2 regions of the Limnohabitans curvus genome follow, and region 1 is predicted to be linked to the other one. Evidence: predicted binding sites of a transcription regulator. Region 1 holds the regulator's gene; the other holds the start of a gene.
What was found. The regulator sigma-54, encoded in region 1, starts transcription at its own class of promoters, with help from an activator protein. The targets are predictions, from matches to a motif close to TGGCANGNAANCTGCTTT.
Positions count from the first base shown of each region.

Region 2: a site for sigma-54 is predicted at 5,095-5,112, ahead of B9Z44_RS07790 (urease subunit gamma). Genes of this name have one in related genera too.

Region 1 covers NZ_NESP01000001.1:1,261,547-1,269,899, forward strand. Annotated here, with positions in the region: gene B9Z44_RS06370 (THUMP domain-containing class I SAM-dependent RNA methyltransferase) at 1-1,164, opposite strand, end outside; gene B9Z44_RS06375 (RNA polymerase factor sigma-54) at 1,213-2,784, opposite strand; gene lptB (LPS export ABC transporter ATP-binding protein) at 2,791-3,573, opposite strand; gene lptA (lipopolysaccharide transport periplasmic protein LptA) at 3,570-4,088, opposite strand; gene B9Z44_RS06390 (thiol:disulfide interchange protein DsbA/DsbL) at 4,200-4,859, opposite strand; gene B9Z44_RS06395 (SPOR domain-containing protein) at 4,877-5,563, opposite strand; gene argS (arginine--tRNA ligase) at 5,584-7,293, opposite strand; gene B9Z44_RS06405 (glycosyltransferase family 2 protein) at 7,349-8,353, shown strand, end outside.
Region 2 covers NZ_NESP01000001.1:1,564,524-1,572,876, reverse strand. Annotated here, with positions in the region: gene B9Z44_RS07820 (exodeoxyribonuclease III) at 1-554, shown strand, start outside; gene ureG (urease accessory protein UreG) at 551-1,204, opposite strand; gene B9Z44_RS07810 (urease accessory protein UreF) at 1,201-1,935, opposite strand; gene ureE (urease accessory protein UreE) at 1,925-2,491, opposite strand; gene ureC (urease subunit alpha) at 2,501-4,267, opposite strand; gene B9Z44_RS07795 (urease subunit beta) at 4,267-4,596, opposite strand; gene B9Z44_RS15175 (hypothetical protein) at 4,609-4,773, opposite strand; gene B9Z44_RS07790 (urease subunit gamma) at 4,780-5,082, opposite strand; gene urtA (urea ABC transporter substrate-binding protein) at 5,392-6,663, shown strand; gene urtB (urea ABC transporter permease subunit UrtB) at 6,727-8,353, shown strand, end outside.

The DNA of each region.
Region 1 (8,353 bases):
GGTCTGCGCAATGTCGCGTGCGCCAAAGCGTGGCACGTCGTCGCGCACCATGCCATTGCCAAACGATTCGTCATCAAAACCTGCATCGCCGTTTTGGTTGACGTCTTCGTAGGGCGACACATATTCGGTGGGCGGCGAGTAGCGCGCACGCCGCGCCGCGCCTGCAATGCCTGCGGCTTCGATACGTTCGCCGTACGGTGGATTGACCAGCATCACGCCCGGCACATCACTGGGGGGCATGCGTTGCAAGGCATCGCCACCGCGCAGCTGCACGGCGTGGGCCACGCCTGCGCGCTCGGCGTTGCGCTGCGCGAAGTCAACCATACGAAAGGCCACGTCACTGCCGTAAATCGGCGCACGCGGCTCGCACTCTTGCGCACGGGCGTTGTCAAGCAAGCCGTGCCACACGTGCTCTTGATAAGGAATGAGTTTTTGGAAACCAAATTTGCGCATCGAACCTGGTGCAATGTTGCAGGCGATTTGCGCGGCTTCCACCGCGATGGTGCCGCTGCCGCAGCAAGGGTCATACAGCGGAACGCCTTGGGCCACGAGGCCTTCTGGGTTGGCCGCTGTGCCGTCGCCTTGGCTCCAACCGCTAGCGGCCAACATGGCTGCGGCAAGGGTTTCTTTCAAAGGCGCATCGCCTTTGTCAGCGCGCCAGCCGCGCTTGAACAAGGGCTCGCCCGAGGTGTCGATATACAGCGTGCAATTTTCGGTGGTCAGATGGGCGTAGATGCGCGCATCGGGCCATTGCGTGTTGACGTCAGGGCGCACACCAAACTTATGACGGAAGCGGTCGGCCACTGCATCTTTGATTTTGAGCGCCGCAAAGTTCAAGCTCTTGAGCGGGCTGTGCTGCGCGGTGATTTCGATTTTGAAAGATTCTTTGGGCGAGAACCACAGCTCCCACGCCACCTCGCAGGCCGCGCGGTACAGATCTTCCTCTTGGCGATATTGGGTGTGCGACAACTCCACCAACACGCGCTGCGCCAAGCGGCTGTGCAGGTTGAGCAACAACACATCGCGCCACGAAGCGCGCACCATCACGCCAGCACGGAAGGCGCGCAAGTCGTCGTCGCCCACACCGGTGATGCGGCGCACTTCCTCGGCCAAATAGGATTCGACGCCTGCCGCACAGGGCAAGAAGAGATGTAATTGATTCATAGTTTCACCAGTTGAGGACAGCGCAAATTGGGCCTGTCCCGCAAGTTATCAGAGGGCCTTGCGCAATGTCGTGGGCGCAATGCGCAGCGCCTCACGGTATTTGGCCACGGTGCGGCGGGCGCACTCAATGCCTTGCTCTTTGAGCATTTCGGAGAGCTGATTATCCGACAGCGGCTTTTTGGGGTTTTCGCTCGCCACAAATTGCTTGATGAGCGCACGCACGGCCGTGCTGGAAGCGTTGTTACCGCTGTCTGTCTCCAACCCCGAGCCGAAGAAGTACTTGAGTTCAAAGGTGCCAAAAGGCGTGCTCATGTACTTGTTGGTCGTGACGCGGCTGATGGTTGACTCATGAAGACCCAGCTCCTCAGCAATCTCGCGCAAGACCATGGGACGCATGGCGAGTTCGCCGTGCACGAAGAAGTTTTTTTGGCGTTCGGCAATCGCATTGCTGACACGCAAGATGGTGTCAAAGCGTTGCTGGATGTTTTTGATAAACCAACGCGCTTCTTGTAGGCGCTGCTGCAACCCAGCATGTGCTTCGCCTTTGCCGCCTCTGAGGGCATTGGCGTAGATGTCGTGCACACGTAAGCGAGGCATCACATCGGGGTTCAGCGCCACCTTGAATTTGGGCGCCGTGGTGGACTTGCCCACGCGTGTCACCAACACATCGGGCACTACCACATGGCGCTCCACATCGGCAAAACGGCGACCAGGCTTGGGCTCTAGGCGAGCAATCAGCGCAATCGCCACCTTGACGTTGGTCTCGCTGTCCCCCACGATGACCGCCAAGCGTTTGAAATCGCGCTTGGCCAACATCTCCATGGGCTGCTTGCACATGCGAATGGCCGTGTCGCGAATCTGCAAAGCTTCTTCGCCTTTGGGCGTCAAAGCTTTCAGTTGCAGCGTCAAACACTCAGCCAAGTCACGCGCACCCACGCCCACAGGCTCTAGGCTTTGCAGCAAAGACAAGGCCACTTGGAAGCGGTGTTCAAGTTCTTCAATTTCCTCTTCGTCGTCACCACCCAAACCTTCGGCCAAGCTGCGCAGCGTGTCTTCGAGGTAGCCGTCGTCGTTGAGGTTTTCAATCAAGTAGCGCAAGGCCGCTTGGTCGGTGGGGCTCAGGCGCAAGGCCAGCGCTTGACGGTGCAAATGCGAGGTGAGCGACTCTTGCATGCGCGCCAACTCGGTGGCGTCGGCGGTGTCGCTGTCGGCCGTGTTGTTGTTATTGCTGGCGGGTGCGTCACCGCCCCACTCGGAATCGTCAGCAGAAAACTCTACGCTGCCATCGCCATCCCAGCTTTCGGCCACACCGTCCACGCTGGGTTCGGTATCGCTGGCCGTGTTGTCCACGGTGATTTCTGACATGCCGCCATCGAGCGATGGCACTTCGCGCATGGGCTCCATCTCTTCGTCGCGCGCTGGCGCATCGGCCTTGTCGAGGCCAAACTCTTCACGTGGGGCCTCTTCAAACTCTTTGTCGAGAAACGGGTTCTCGTCGAGCATTTGCTCAATCTCTTGGCTCAACTCCAAGGTAGACAACTGCAACAGTCGGATCGACTGCTGCAACTGCGGCGTGAGTGCCAGATGTTGAGAGACGCGAAGTGATAAACCTTGTTTCATGCAAGATCACATTCGGAAATGTTCGCCGAGATACACACGTCGCACATCTGCGTTCTCGATGATTTCGACTGGTGTGCCCTGCGCCAACACACGACCATCACTGATGATGCAGGCGTGGTCGCAAATACCCAGCGTCTCGCGCACGTTATGGTCGGTGATGAGCACGCCCATGCCACGCGCCTTCAAGAAGCCAATGATGCGTTGAATTTCGATCACTGCAATTGGGTCGATACCAGCGAACGGCTCGTCCAACAAAATGAACCGCGGGTTGGTCGCCAAAGCACGTGCAATCTCCACACGACGGCGCTCACCACCCGACAACGCCACTGAGGGCGAAGCCCGCAAGTGGTCCACACGCAACTCTTGCAGCAGCGAGGTCAAGCGGGTTTCAATTTCCTCGTGCTTGAGTGGCTTGCCGTCTTCGCCGCGTTGCAGCTCCAACACGGCGCGCACGTTGTCTTCCACATTCAGTTTACGAAAGATGGAGGCTTCTTGAGGCAAATAGCTCAAGCCCAAACGCGAGCGGCGGTGAATGGGCAAATGTGCCACCGGCTGACCATCGATGGTGATGCTGCCGCCATCGGCACGCACCAAACCCACGATCATGTAGAACGACGTAGTTTTGCCTGCACCGTTGGGGCCGAGCAAACCCACCACTTCACCCTTTTTCACAGAGATCGACACATCGTGCACGACCTTGCGGCTGCCGTATGACTTTTCCAAGTGGCGGGCTTCCAAACGACTCTCTGTGGTCTCAGCGGTGTGTGTGGGTGAAAGCGTTTCGATCACGGTTTTTCCAAGGTTTTGCTGCGCGGTGCCAACACGGCACGCACCCGACCACCGCTGGCCTTGCCACCTGCTTCGGTGCGTTGGCCATCGATGCTGAAGACATCGGTCAGGTTTTCATAAATGATGAGTTTGCCGGTCATCGTGTCATTCAACACAGCACCGCGGTAGCGGCGCACTTCGGCGTTGTCGATGAGTTTGACGCGGTCTGCTTTGCCATCAAATTCGATACGCAAAGCCTCGCCTTCCATGAACTCGTCATTGCCTTCGCGCTTTTGGCGAAAGAAAGCACGCTTGTTCGGTTCAGGGAAGATGACGCCAAATTGATAACCGTCGGCGTCTTCGCGCATTTCAATGCGCGTACCACGCATGACCATCGTGCCTCGGGTCAAAACAGCACGTCCGGTGAAGATACTGACTTGGTTCAGCTCGTCGTGAACTAAGTTGTCGGCCTCAATATGTGTGGGTTTTTCTCGGTCTGCTTTTTCTGCAGACGCCGCTACCGGCACGATGGCCATCAGCAAAGCGAGGGAGAAAGAAGCAAATGAAGTCAAGGCACGAATATTGCTCGTTAAGTTGATGGCATTCTAACCATCAACAAAGCAATTTTCGTGCTGACCCAGCTGGAGTTAGCGGCCGCGGCGTACTTCGCCGATCAGGTATTCAGCAACCTGCAAGGCACGGTCCATGGTTTGGGTCAGCGAGCCGTCTGTGTAGAAGCGGCCAGCCACGCCCAAGGCAGGCACGCCTTGGACCTTGAACGCGTCTTGCAGCTGCGTGGCGCGGCGTGCTTTGGTGGCGACGCCAAAGCTGTTGAAGGTGTCCAAAAACTTCTTCTCAGGCAAACCATTTTTGTTGGCCCAAGCCGCCAAAGCGGGTGCTGTGTTGAGCTGCTGGCGCTCGGTGTGGATGGCATGGAACAGTTTGCCGTGCATGGCATCCACCAAGCCGAGCGACTCAAACACGTAATAGGCACGTTGTTGCGCTTCAAAGTCGTCACGGAAGCGCACGGGCACGCGCTGTACCACCACGTCTTTGGGGGCCGCTTTGACCCACGCAGCAAACTGCGGTTCAAACGAATTGCAATGCGGGCAGCTGTACCAAAAAAACTCGATCAGCTCAATCTTGCCTGCGCCCACATCGGTCGGCACGCGCTTGTCGAGCGACAGGTAATCCGAGCCCTCTACAGGTTTTTTCGCGGCGGCAGGGCCTTGTGCTTGTGCAGCCAAAGGCAGACCAGCCACAGACGCTGCGCTGATGGCGGCTAAAGAAAAATCACGACGTTTCATGGGTTACCTCTTGGTGTTTAACGTTGCACCCGCACCATGGCGGAATCAATGTGAGCGGCTTCGAGCTTGGCGCGTACGCGCTCGGCTTCAACTTTGTCCATGGGGCCCACACGCACGCGGTAGACCGTGCGGCCGCCTTGGTCGCGCTCGCTGATCTTGGCGTCTAGGCCCAACAAGGCGGTTTTGGCGCGTTGCGCCTGGGCTTCGTCATTGCTGCGATAGGCGCCAGCTTGGACAAAGTAAATGAATGGGTCCGTGCTGGCTGGCTTAGCCTCGGCAACAGGTTCAGCGGCTTTGGGTTGGGGCGCTTTTGTTTCTGCAGGCGGGGCTTCAGGTGCTTTTGCCTCTGGCTTTGCTTTGGGTTCTGACTTGGGTTCAGCGGCTTTCACTTTGGCCAAATCACCCAAGGGGTCTGCACTCTTGGGGTCAACCTTGATCGCGGCGTCTGGCTTAGGCTCTGCTTTGGCTTCATCGGCTTTGTCGCCGGACTTAGCACCCTTTTTGCCGTACAGCGGCGCGTTGGGGTCCCAGTCTTTGTTCCTCTCGGCTTCGGCAGCGTCGGAGTCTGCCGAACGTGTTTGGCCTTTGTTCATGAAAGGCATGGGCACTTTGGTCACGTACACCGCGACGCCCAAGGCCACGGCGAGGCCCACCACCAAACCGATGATGAAGCCCACCAAAGTGCTACCGCGTTGCTGATTCATGCTCAAAGTCTCCGTCGTATTTACATGCTGGCAGGCGCAGACACGCCCAACACCGCCAAGCCATTGTGCAGCACCTGCGCGGTGGCAGCCACCAACGCCAAGCGTGCTTTTTTGACCGCTTCGTCGTCCACCAAAATGCGCTCGGCATCGTAGTAGCTGTGGTAGCTGGCGGCGAGGTCGCGCAAGTAGAAGGTCACGTCATGCGGCGCAAAGTCGGCCGATGCGGCCGAGAGCATGGCGGGGTACTTGGCCAGTTGCAGCATGAGGGCTTGGGCTTGCGGGCTTTCCAGCGCAGACAAGTCCACGTCTTGGAGCGAGGCCACATGGCCACCGTCTTTGTCGGCCCAGGCGCGCAGCACCGAGCAAATGCGGGCGTGTGCGTATTGCACGTAGTACACGGGGTTGTCGTTGTTCTTTTGCACGGCCAAGTCCACGTCGAAGGTGTACTCGGTGTCGGGCTTGCGGCTCAGCAAGAAGAAACGCACCGCGTCTTTGCTGGTCCACTCGATCAGGTCGCGCAGGGTCACGTAGCTGCCCGCACGCTTAGAAATCTTCACTTCTTCGCCGCCGCGCATCACGCGCACCATGGTGTGCAACACGTAGTCGGGGTAGCCCTCAGGAATGCCCACATTGGCGGCTTGCAAACCAGCGCGCACGCGGGCAATGGTGCCGTGGTGGTCGGTGCCTTGGATGTTGACCACCTTGGTGAAGCCACGCTCCCACTTGGTGATGTGGTACGCCACGTCCGGCACAAAGTAGGTGTACGTGCCGTCTGTCTTTTTCATCACACGGTCTTTGTCGTCGCCGTAGTCGGTGGACTTGAGCCACAAGGCGCCGTCTTGCTCGTAAGTTTTACCAGCAGCTTGCAAGCGGCTCACCGCATCGGCTACCTTGCCGCTGGTGTAGAGGCTGCTTTCCAAGTAGTAATTGTCAAACTTGACGTCAAAGGCCTTCAAGTCGAGGTCTTGCTCGTGGCGCAGGTAGGCCACGGCGAATTCGCGCATGCCGTCCACGTCGTTCACATCGCCGCTGGCGGTGAATTCGCGGTCGTCGGACTTGACGGTTTTGCCAGCCAAGAAATCGGTGGCAATGTCTTGGATGTAGTCGCCGTTGTAAAACGCTTTGCTCTCTGGGTTCTCGGGGTCTACAGGCCAGCTGGCGTCGCCGGGCTTGATGCCTTGGGCACGGAAATGCGTGCTCTTGGCCAATGTGTTGATTTGCACGCCTGCGTCGTTGTAATAAAACTCGCGGTAGACGTTGAAGCCTTGCGTCGCAAACAAATTACAAATCGCATCGCCCAAGGCCGCTTGACGGCCATGGCCCACGTGCAGCGGGCCGGTGGGGTTGGCAGACACAAACTCGACCAGCACGCGCTGGCCGTTGTCCGTTTGGAAACCGAATTGCTCTTTGGCAGCCAACACCTCGCGCACGATTTGTTGCTTGGCGGCAGGCTTCAAACGGATGTTGATGAAGCCGGGGCCTGCAATCTCGATGTCTTGCACCCACTGTTGGTACACGGGCGCAGCCAGCAACGCGTCGCGCAACTGTTCGCCGAGCTGACGGGGGTTGAGCTTGAGGGGCTTGGCCAACTGCATGGCAGCTGTCACAGCAAAGTCGCCATGCGCGGCGACCTTGGGCGATTCAAAAGCAGCCTTGTTGCCGGAACCGGGCAACAAACCGTCGAGGGCTTGGCTCAGAGCGGCCAGCAATTCTTGTTTAACTTGGAGCATGGCGAGATTTTACGGGGCGGCCCTCACTTTCACGGGGCACGCCTTATTTTTTGGCATGATCTACCCCTATATGCGCGACGCCCACACACTCCCCCAACCCGACCGTTTCCAATACACCCCCACCCTGTCGTGCGTCATGCCCGCTTACAACGAGGGACAAAACTTGGGCACCGTGGTGCCGCAGGTGCTGCAAGCCTTGCAGGCGCTGGGTTCGCAAGTGGAAATCGTGCTCATCAACGACGGCAGCCGTGACGACACGGCGCAGGTCATGCAAGCCTTGTGCGAAGCGCACCGCGAAGTGGTGGGCATCAACCTGTCGCGCAACTTTGGCAAAGAAGCCGCACTGACGGCGGGCATTGACGCCGCACGCGGCGAGGTGGTCGTGCTGATGGACGCCGACGGCCAACACCCTGTGTCGCTGGTTGCCGATATGGTGAAGCGCTGGCGTGAGGGCTCGGACGTGGTGTATGCGATTCGCCGCACACGTGACGACCAATCGGCCTTGCACGCGGGGCTGACAGGTATGTTTTACAAGCTCATCAACATGGGCAACCGCGTGAAGATTCCCGCGCACGCGGGCGACTTCCGCCTGATGGACCGCCGTGTGGTGGAGGCCCTGAAGCAGCTGCCCGAGCGCAACCGTTTCATGAAGGGGTTATACGCCTGGGTCGGCTTTGCAAGCACCGCAATTGACTACGAGCCGCTGCCACGCGCGGCGGGCGAAAGCAGCTTTGGTTTGCGCGGGTCATTTGCGTTGGCACTGACTGGCGTATTGGCGTTCTCCATCGCACCGTTGCGCGCCCTGACCATCACCGGCTTGATGCTGGCGATGTTGGCTTTGGGCTACGGCGCATGGGTGGTAGCCGAATATTTTGTGTGGGGCATTGATGTCCCGGGCTACGCCACACTGGTGGTGGGCATGATGTTTTTCAGTGGCATTCAGCTGCTGTCGATTGGCATCCTGGCTGAATACGTGGGTCGCATTTACGAAGAGGTGAAACAACGCCCCATGTATTTGGTGAGCCAACGTTGGGGCGCGGGCTTGTCTTTGGCGCCGGTC
Region 2 (8,353 bases), 300 kb from region 1:
TGATCGTGGGCTTTGACGGCGGCGAATTCGATGCCGAAGGCCGCTACATCGAGCTGCGCTTTGACACACCCACACAAAAGCTGTCCATCATCAGCAGCTACTTTCCCAGCGGCTCATCCGGCCCTGAGCGCCAAGACGCGAAGTTTCGTTTCTTGGCCGCCATGTACCCGCACCTCAATGCCTTGAAGCAAGAGCGTGAGTTTGTGCTGTGCGGCGACATCAACATCGCGCACCAAGAGGCCGACTTGAAGAATTGGAAAGGCAACAAAAAGAACAGCGGTTTCTTGCCCGAAGAGCGTGCGTGGATGACGCAGCTCACAACGCAAGGCGGCATTGTCGACGTGTATCGCCAGCTGCAACCCGACACCACCGACGCTTGCTACACCTGGTGGAGCAACCGAGGCCAAGCCTATGCCAACAACGTGGGTTGGCGCTTGGACTACCACCTGGCCACGCCAGCGATAGCAGCCAAGGCACGCAGCGAGGCGATCTACAAGGACGAAAAATTCTCAGACCATGCGCCCATCACCATCGCGTATGAGGGTTTGATTTAAACCAACATCCCTTTGGTCTCGATGAACTTGACCACCTCTTGCAAACCATCCAAGGTACGCAAGTTGGTCATGACAAAAGGCTTCAAGCCACTTGCATTCGTGCGCATGCGAATGGTGTCGGCTTCCATCACATCTAAGTTCGCTCCCACGTAGGGGGCGAGATCGGTTTTGTTGATCACAAACAAATCGCTCTTGGTGATGCCGGGGCCACCTTTTCGGGGAATTTTTTCGCCTGCCGCGACGTCGATCACATAGATCGTCAAGTCGCTCAACTCCGGGCTGAAGGTGGCGGCCAAGTTGTCGCCACCGCTTTCAATGAACACCACGTCGGCATCGGGAAAGTCCACCAACATGCGGTCAATCGCTTCGAGGTTGATGGATGCATCTTCGCGAATCGCGGTGTGCGGACAGCCGCCCGTTTCCACGCCCATGATGCGCTCGGCAGGCAGCGCACCGCTGATGGTGAGCAAGCGTTGGTCTTCTTTTGTGTAAATGTCGTTGGTGATGGCGACGAGGTCGTACTTGTCGCGCATGGCTTTGCAGAGCATTTCCAACAAGGTGGTTTTACCGGAGCCCACAGGGCCGCCGATGCCCACGCGCAAGGGTGGCAATTTTTTGGTGCGATGTGCGATGGTGTGTAAGTGCTTCATGATCTGAACAGTCGTGAGTATTGGGTTTCGTGTTGGGCCGAGAGGATGGCCAGCATGGGAGAAAAAGCTTGGCGTGTGTCGTCGTTCACTTGCATGGCATGGCTGACGGCGGGCGCGATGTGCTGGGCAAGCTTCGTCAACATGCGTTGCCCCGAATTTTGTCCGAGGGGCACCGACTTGATGGCGGCTTGCACCATGTTTTCGGCCCAGCCAAAGGCATAGGTTTGCAAGCATTGCTCCAGCGACGCGCCTGTGCGCGACAACGCCAACGCAAACATCAGCGGATAAGTGGGCACCCAGCGGTTGCACAGGGCGATGGTGGCTGAATCGATGGCTTCTTGGTTGCGCAGCCACTCCAACATGGAGCGGCCCATTTGTTCGCTTTGCAAGCGTAGCTCAGCGCTCTCGCGCGTGGCGTGCACCCATTGGCTCAAGGTTTCTAAACGTTCGTGGTCTAAGGCTTGCCATGCGGTGATCATTTCGCCAAGTACCGCCATATCGCCACGTGATTGTGTGAGGTGCAGTTGGTCCATCAACCACTCGGCCGCGCTGTGTTCGTCATGCACCAGCCCATGATCGATGGCCGCCTCTAAACCTTCGGAGTACGAGAAGCCACCAATCGGCAACGCGGGTGAGGCGAGCCAGATGAGTTGAAGCAACGCGGGCGTGCCAGCAGGCGAGCTAGTCGACACTGGGGCTGCTGCCGCTACCGATACAACATCAATGGTCATGCTTGCAATGAGGTCCGTGCACATGGCCCTGTGCATGTTGCTCGTGAGAATGGTCGTGCGCTTCTGTGCCGTGGTCATCTCCATGACCTTGCGCGTGCCCGTGGCTGCTGTATGCGCCACCTTCTGGTTCAAACGCTTCATGCACGGTGACCACCGTCATGTGCATGGCGCGCAGCATATCGGCCAGCACATGATCGGGCTCGATCTTCAAATGGTCGGGCTTCAACTCAATGGGCACGTGGCGGTTGCCCAAGTGATACGCGGCACGTGTCAAGTCAAAGGCCGAACCGTGCTCGGCACACGCGGTGATGCGCAACACTTCTTGTGGGGCGGCTTGCACGCGCACGAGCGAACCGTCTTCGAGCACCAACACATCGCCGCCACGTACCAAGGTGCCGCGCGACAAGAACACGCCAAAGGCACGGCCTGTCGAGTCGGTTGCATCGAAGCGGCTTTTTTGGCGCACGTCCCAATCCAGCTCTACGGTGGCGGCGCGTTTGACGAGTGCAGCGGCCAAGCCTTGGCCGCCCGCGATTAATTTAGAACAGGTAAGCATCAGAAAAAATCAGAACAAGAAATAGCGTTGGGTCATAGGCAAGCTCACCGCAGGTTCGCAGGTGAGCAGATGGCCATCGGCGCGCACTGCATAGGTTTGTGCATCCACTTCCATGCGCGGCGCGTAGTCGTTGTGAATCATGTCACGTTTGCCAATGCTGCGAATGTTCTTCACCGCACTCAGGGTTTTGTGCAAACCAAATTTTTGCCCAATGCCTGCGGCCAAACCGGCTTGCGACACAAAGGTGAGCGAGCCACGGTGCAGCGCACCGCCATACGCGCCAAACATGGGGCGGTAGTGCACGGGCTGCGGTGTGGGAATGGAAGCATTCGGGTCGCCCATCGCGGCCATGGCGATGAAGCCGCCTTTCAAAATGATGCTGGGTTTGATGCCGAAGAACGCAGGCTTCCACACCACCAAGTCGGCCCACTTGCCCACTTCCACACTGCCCACTTCGTGGCTGATGCCGTGCGCGATGGAAGGGTTGATGGTGTATTTGGCGATGTAGCGTTTGACACGGAAGTTGTCGTGGCGGTCTGAGTCCCCGACGCTGGCGTCGGCGCCTGAAGGACGTAGCTGCCCCCGCTGCGCTTTCATCTTGTGCGCGGTTTGCCAGGTGCGAATGATCACCTCGCCCACACGCCCCATGGCTTGGCTGTCGCTGCTCATCATGCTGATGGCACCGAGGTCGTGCAAGATGTCTTCGGCTGCGATGGTCTCGCGGCGAATGCGGCTTTCGGCAAAGGCCAAGTCTTCGGCAATCGCGGGGTCGAGGTGGTGGCACACCATGAGCATGTCCACATGCTCGTCGAGTGTGTTCACCGTGTACGGGCGCGTGGGGTTGGTAGAGGACGGCAACACATTGGCCTCGCCTACCACTTTCAAAATATCGGGCGCGTGGCCACCACCTGCACCTTCGGTGTGGAAGGTGTGGATGGTGCGGCCTTTGAAGGCGGCCACCGTGTCTTCCACAAAGCCACTCTCGTTGAGCGTGTCGGTGTGGATGGCCACTTGTGTGTCGGTGGCTTCTGCCACGTTCAAGCAGTTGTCAATCGCGGCGGGCGTGGTTCCCCAGTCTTCATGCAGCTTCAAGCCAATCGCACCTGCGTTGATTTGCTCGTGCAGCGAATCGGGCAAAGCGGCATTGCCTTTGCCCAAGAAACCAAGGTTCATGGGGAACGCATCGGCCGCTTGCAACATGCGCTCGATGTTCCAAGCGCCGGGTGTGCAGGTGGTGGCAAAGGTGCCCGTGGCGGGGCCTGTGCCGCCACCGAGCATGGTGGTCACGCCACTGGTCAAGGCTTCTTCAATTTGCTGGGGCGCGATGAAGTGGATGTGGGTGTCCACACCACCCGCGGTGACGATGTGGCCTTCGCAGCTGATGACCTCCGTGCCGGGGCCAATCACGATGTCTACACCCGGTTGTGTGTCTGGGTTGCCCGCTTTGCCAATGGCCACGATGCGGCCACCTTTCAAACCAATGTCGGCTTTCACGATGCCCCAGTGGTCGATGATGAGCGCGTTGGTCATCACGGTGTCTACCGCACCGCCCGCTTGCGGGCCAGTGCCGGCACCGTCGCGTGTGCGCTGCGATTGCGCCATGCCATCGCGGATGGTTTTGCCGCCGCCGAACTTCACTTCTTCGCCGTAGCCGCCCGCTTGCAGTGTGAAGTCTTTTTCAACCTCAATGACCAAGTTGGTGTCTGCCAAGCGCAGGCGGTCGCCCACGGTGGGGCCAAACATTTCTGCGTAGGCGCGTTTGCCGATGGTTGCCATTACATGTTTCCTTTGCGTGGCACGTCCACCGGACCATTCACCAAGCCGCGAAAGCCAAACACTTGGCGATCACCACTCAGGTCCACCAACTCGACCGTGCGTTGTTGGCCCGGCTCGAAACGCACGGCCGTGCCTGACGCAATGTTCAAACGCATGCCGTGTGCGGCAACGCGGTCAAAGCGCAAGCCCGCGTTGGTTTCAGCAAAGTGGTAGTGCGAACCCACTTGGATGGGGCGGTCGCTGGCGTTTTGCACGACCAGCGTGTGCGTGCGTCGCCCTGGGTTGAGGGTGTGTTCACCCTCGTCAATCAACAGTTCACCGGGTGTCATGTGCGCTCCGCTTTATTTGCCACGACCCATCCACCACATGAGAGCAACCACGCCAGCAAAGGCGACGAAGCCCCACACATCGGTGGCGTGGTAGTGGGAGGCACCTTCAATGCCGTGGCCTTCGTGGGCCAGCGCCAAAGTGGGCAACAAAGCAAAAAGAGAAAGAAGTTTTTTCATAGCAGTTCAAACAATGGGTTGATGCACGGTGACGAGCTTGGTGCCGTCGGGGAAGGTGGCTTCGACTTGGATGTCAGGAATCATCTCGGCCACGCCCTCCATCACATCGGCGCGGGTCAGCACGCTGCGACCTGCGCTCATAAGTTGCGCCACGGTTTGACCGTCGCGGGCGCCTTCCATGACGGCGGCGCTGATGAGGGCCACGGCTTCGGGGTAATTGAGCTTCAAGCCACGGGCCTGTCGGCGCTCGGCCAACAAGGCGGCGGTGAAGATCAAGAGCTTGTCTTTTTCGCGGGGAGTGAGTTCCATAGTGGTTTTGTCTATGCAACTTGCGTGCCCTCTTTTGCAATGCATCGCATGCGCCAAGTGCATGCTTTGGTGCACGAAACCTGTCTTGGTGCACGCACAACCACACCTCAAGCCGCGCCACCTTGGTGCATGACACCTGAATTGAACTGTCTTGGTGCATCTGCGTCGCGCTTGGGTTGCACCTTATAGCAACGCTACTTTTTGCCTAGGAGAAATGCGCGTTGGCACAGGGTTTGCGATAGCTGTTACGAAGCGCACCGTTACCACGAGCGCCGAACCAACCCTTAATTTTTGGAGTGAACCCCCATGATGAATCGTCGAGGAAATCTGAAGGCTTTGGCCGCGGCTGCGGCTCTGTCCGTTGGCTCATTTGTGATCGCACCCCAAGCGTTGGCGGCAGACACCATCAAGGTTGGCGTGCTGCACAGCTTGTCCGGCACCATGGCGATTTCTGAAACCGTGTTGAAAGACACAGTGCTCATGGCCATCGACGAAATCAATGCCAAAGGCGGCGTATTGGGCAAAAAGCTCGAGCCCGTGGTGGTGGACCCCGCTTCGAACTGGCCTTTGTTCGCTGAAAAAACCAAGCAGTTACTCGGTCAAGACAAGGTGTCGGTCATCTTCGGTTGCTGGACGTCGGTGTCTCGCAAATCCGTGTTGCCTGTGGTTGAAGAAATGAACGGTTTGCTGTTCTACCCCGTGCAATACGAAGGCGAAGAACTCAGCAAAAACGTGTTCTACACCGGCGCCGCGCCTAACCAACAAGCCATTCCCGCGGTGGACTACTTGATGAGCAAAGACGGCGGCGCTGCCAAGCGTTGGGTCTTGTTGGGCACCGACTACGTGTACCCACGCACCACCAACAAAATCTTGCGCGCTTACCTCAAGAGCAAAGGCGTGGCTGACAAAGACATCGACGAGAAGTACACCCCGTTTGGTCACAGCGATTACCAAACCATCGTGGCTGACATCAAGAAGTTTTCTGCAGGCGGCAAAACAGCCGTGGTGTCCACCATCAACGGTGACTCCAACGTGCCGTTCTACAAAGAACTCGGCAACGCAGGCTTGAAGGCCAAAGACGTGCCCGTCGTCGCCTTCTCAGTCGGTGAAGAAGAATTGCGCGGCGTGGACACCAAGCCGTTGGTCGGTCACTTGGCGGCATGGAACTACTTCATGTCGATCAAGAGCCCCGCCAATGATGAGTTCATCAAGAAATGGTCTGCCTACGCCAAAGCCAAAGGTATCGCTGGTCACAAAGACAAGCCTTTGACCAACGACCCGATGGAAGCCACCTACATCGGCATCAACATGTGGAAACAAGCGGTTGAGAAAGCCAAATCCACCGATGTGGACAAAGTCATCGCCGCCATGGCCGGTCAAACCTTCAAAGCACCGAGCGGCATCGTGAGCAAGATGGACGAGAAAAACCACCACTTGCACAAGTCGGTGTTCATCGGCGAAATCAAGGCTGACGGCCAGTTCAACGTGGTTTGGAAAACACCAGGCCCTGTGAAAGCCAAGCCATGGAGCCCCTTCATCGAAGGCAATGCTTCCAAGCCTGATGAGCCTGTGAAAAAGTAAACCTTTCTCCGAGGGATGAACTTGGGGGAGGGCACTGCCCTCCCCTTTTTTATGGGAATTTGGATGACTTGTTTTTCTATTTCGACGCGCATGCCCAAGCTGCAGCAGCGCAGCGCAGCATGTCGCGATTTTGTTGTGCGCGTCACTTGCGGATTGGCCATTGCCTTGCTCGGTCAATCCAGCGCGTTGGCGCTGACCGCGGAGCAAACACGCGCACTCACGCTGGGCGACACCGATGCACGCGTGACCGCACTGCAAAAAGCACTCGCCTCACCCGACGCACCAACCGCCGCCTTTTTGCAAGCCATGGCCGATGACGCGGTGAAAGTGAATGGCACACAAGTGCTGGTGGTGCGCGATGGCAAAGCCACCGACCCCGTGAGTGGTGACGCCACCACCCTGCCCGACACCGCAGAAGACGTGATCAACAACAACCGCATGCGCGGCGAAATTGACGCCGCCTTGTCTGCCCTGCAATTGCTCAGCCCCGATGCCGCCTTGCGTGTGCAAGCTGCCAAGTCGGTGCTGAAAGAACCCGACCCCACCAAACTTGCCATGCTGGAAAAAGCCGTGGCCAGCGAAACCAACGAGGGCGTGAAAAAACAAATGTTGTTGGCCCGTGCGGCGATTTTGCTCAACAGCAACGACGCCGACGAACGCTTTGCCTCGGCCAAAACTTTGGCTGACAGCCAAACGCCGGACACCCAACTTTTACTCAACCAACGTCTGAGCCAAGAGGAAGACAAAAAGGTGCGCGCTCAGTTGCAAACCTCGCTGCTCACCATCCAAGCGGCGCTGAGCTGGGGTGAAAAACTGGGGGCGTTGTTCACTGGCATCAGCTTGGGTTCTATTCTTTTGCTGGTCGCCTTGGGTCTCGCCATCACCTACGGTTTGATGGGCGTCATCAACATGGCGCACGGCGAGCTAATGATGATTGGCGCTTACGCCACCTACGTGGTGCAGGGCTTGTTCCGTCAATATTTGCCGGGCATGTTTGACGCGTATTTGTTGGTGGCCGTGCCAGCCTCGTTCCTCGCGGCGGCCTTGGTGGGTGCGGTGCTGGAGCGATTGGTGTTGCGTCACTTGTATGGCCGCCCGCTCGAAACACTGCTGGCCACATGGGGCATCAGCTTGGTGTTGATGCAAGGCGTGCGCAGTATTTTTGGCGCGCAAAACGTGGGCGTTGAAAACCCTTCTTGGATGAGCGGCGGCGTGCAACTGCTGGCCAACCTCTCGCTGCCCTACAACCGTTTGATCATCATTGGCTTTGCGGTGTTTGTGTTGGTGGGCATGACGCTGTTGATCAGCAAAACACGTTTGGGTTTGTTCGTGCGCGGCGTCACACAAAACCGCCCGATGGCTTCGGCTTTGGGCGTGAACACGGCACGCATCGACACCTATGCGTTCTCGCTCGGTTGCGGCATCGCGGGCTTGGCCGGTTGTGCGCTCAGCCAAATCGGCAACGTCGGGCCAGACCTCGGCCAAAACTACATCGTCGACGCCTTCATGGTGGTGGTGCTGGGTGGCGTGGGCCAACTGGCAGGCACGGTGTATGCCGCGATGGGCCTGGGCCTGATGAACAAATTGCTCGAAGGCGTGGCCGGTGCGGTGCTGGCCAAGATTGCGGTGTTGGTGTTCATCATCGTGTTCATCCAAAAACGTCCCCAAGGCATCTTTGCCATGAAAGGCC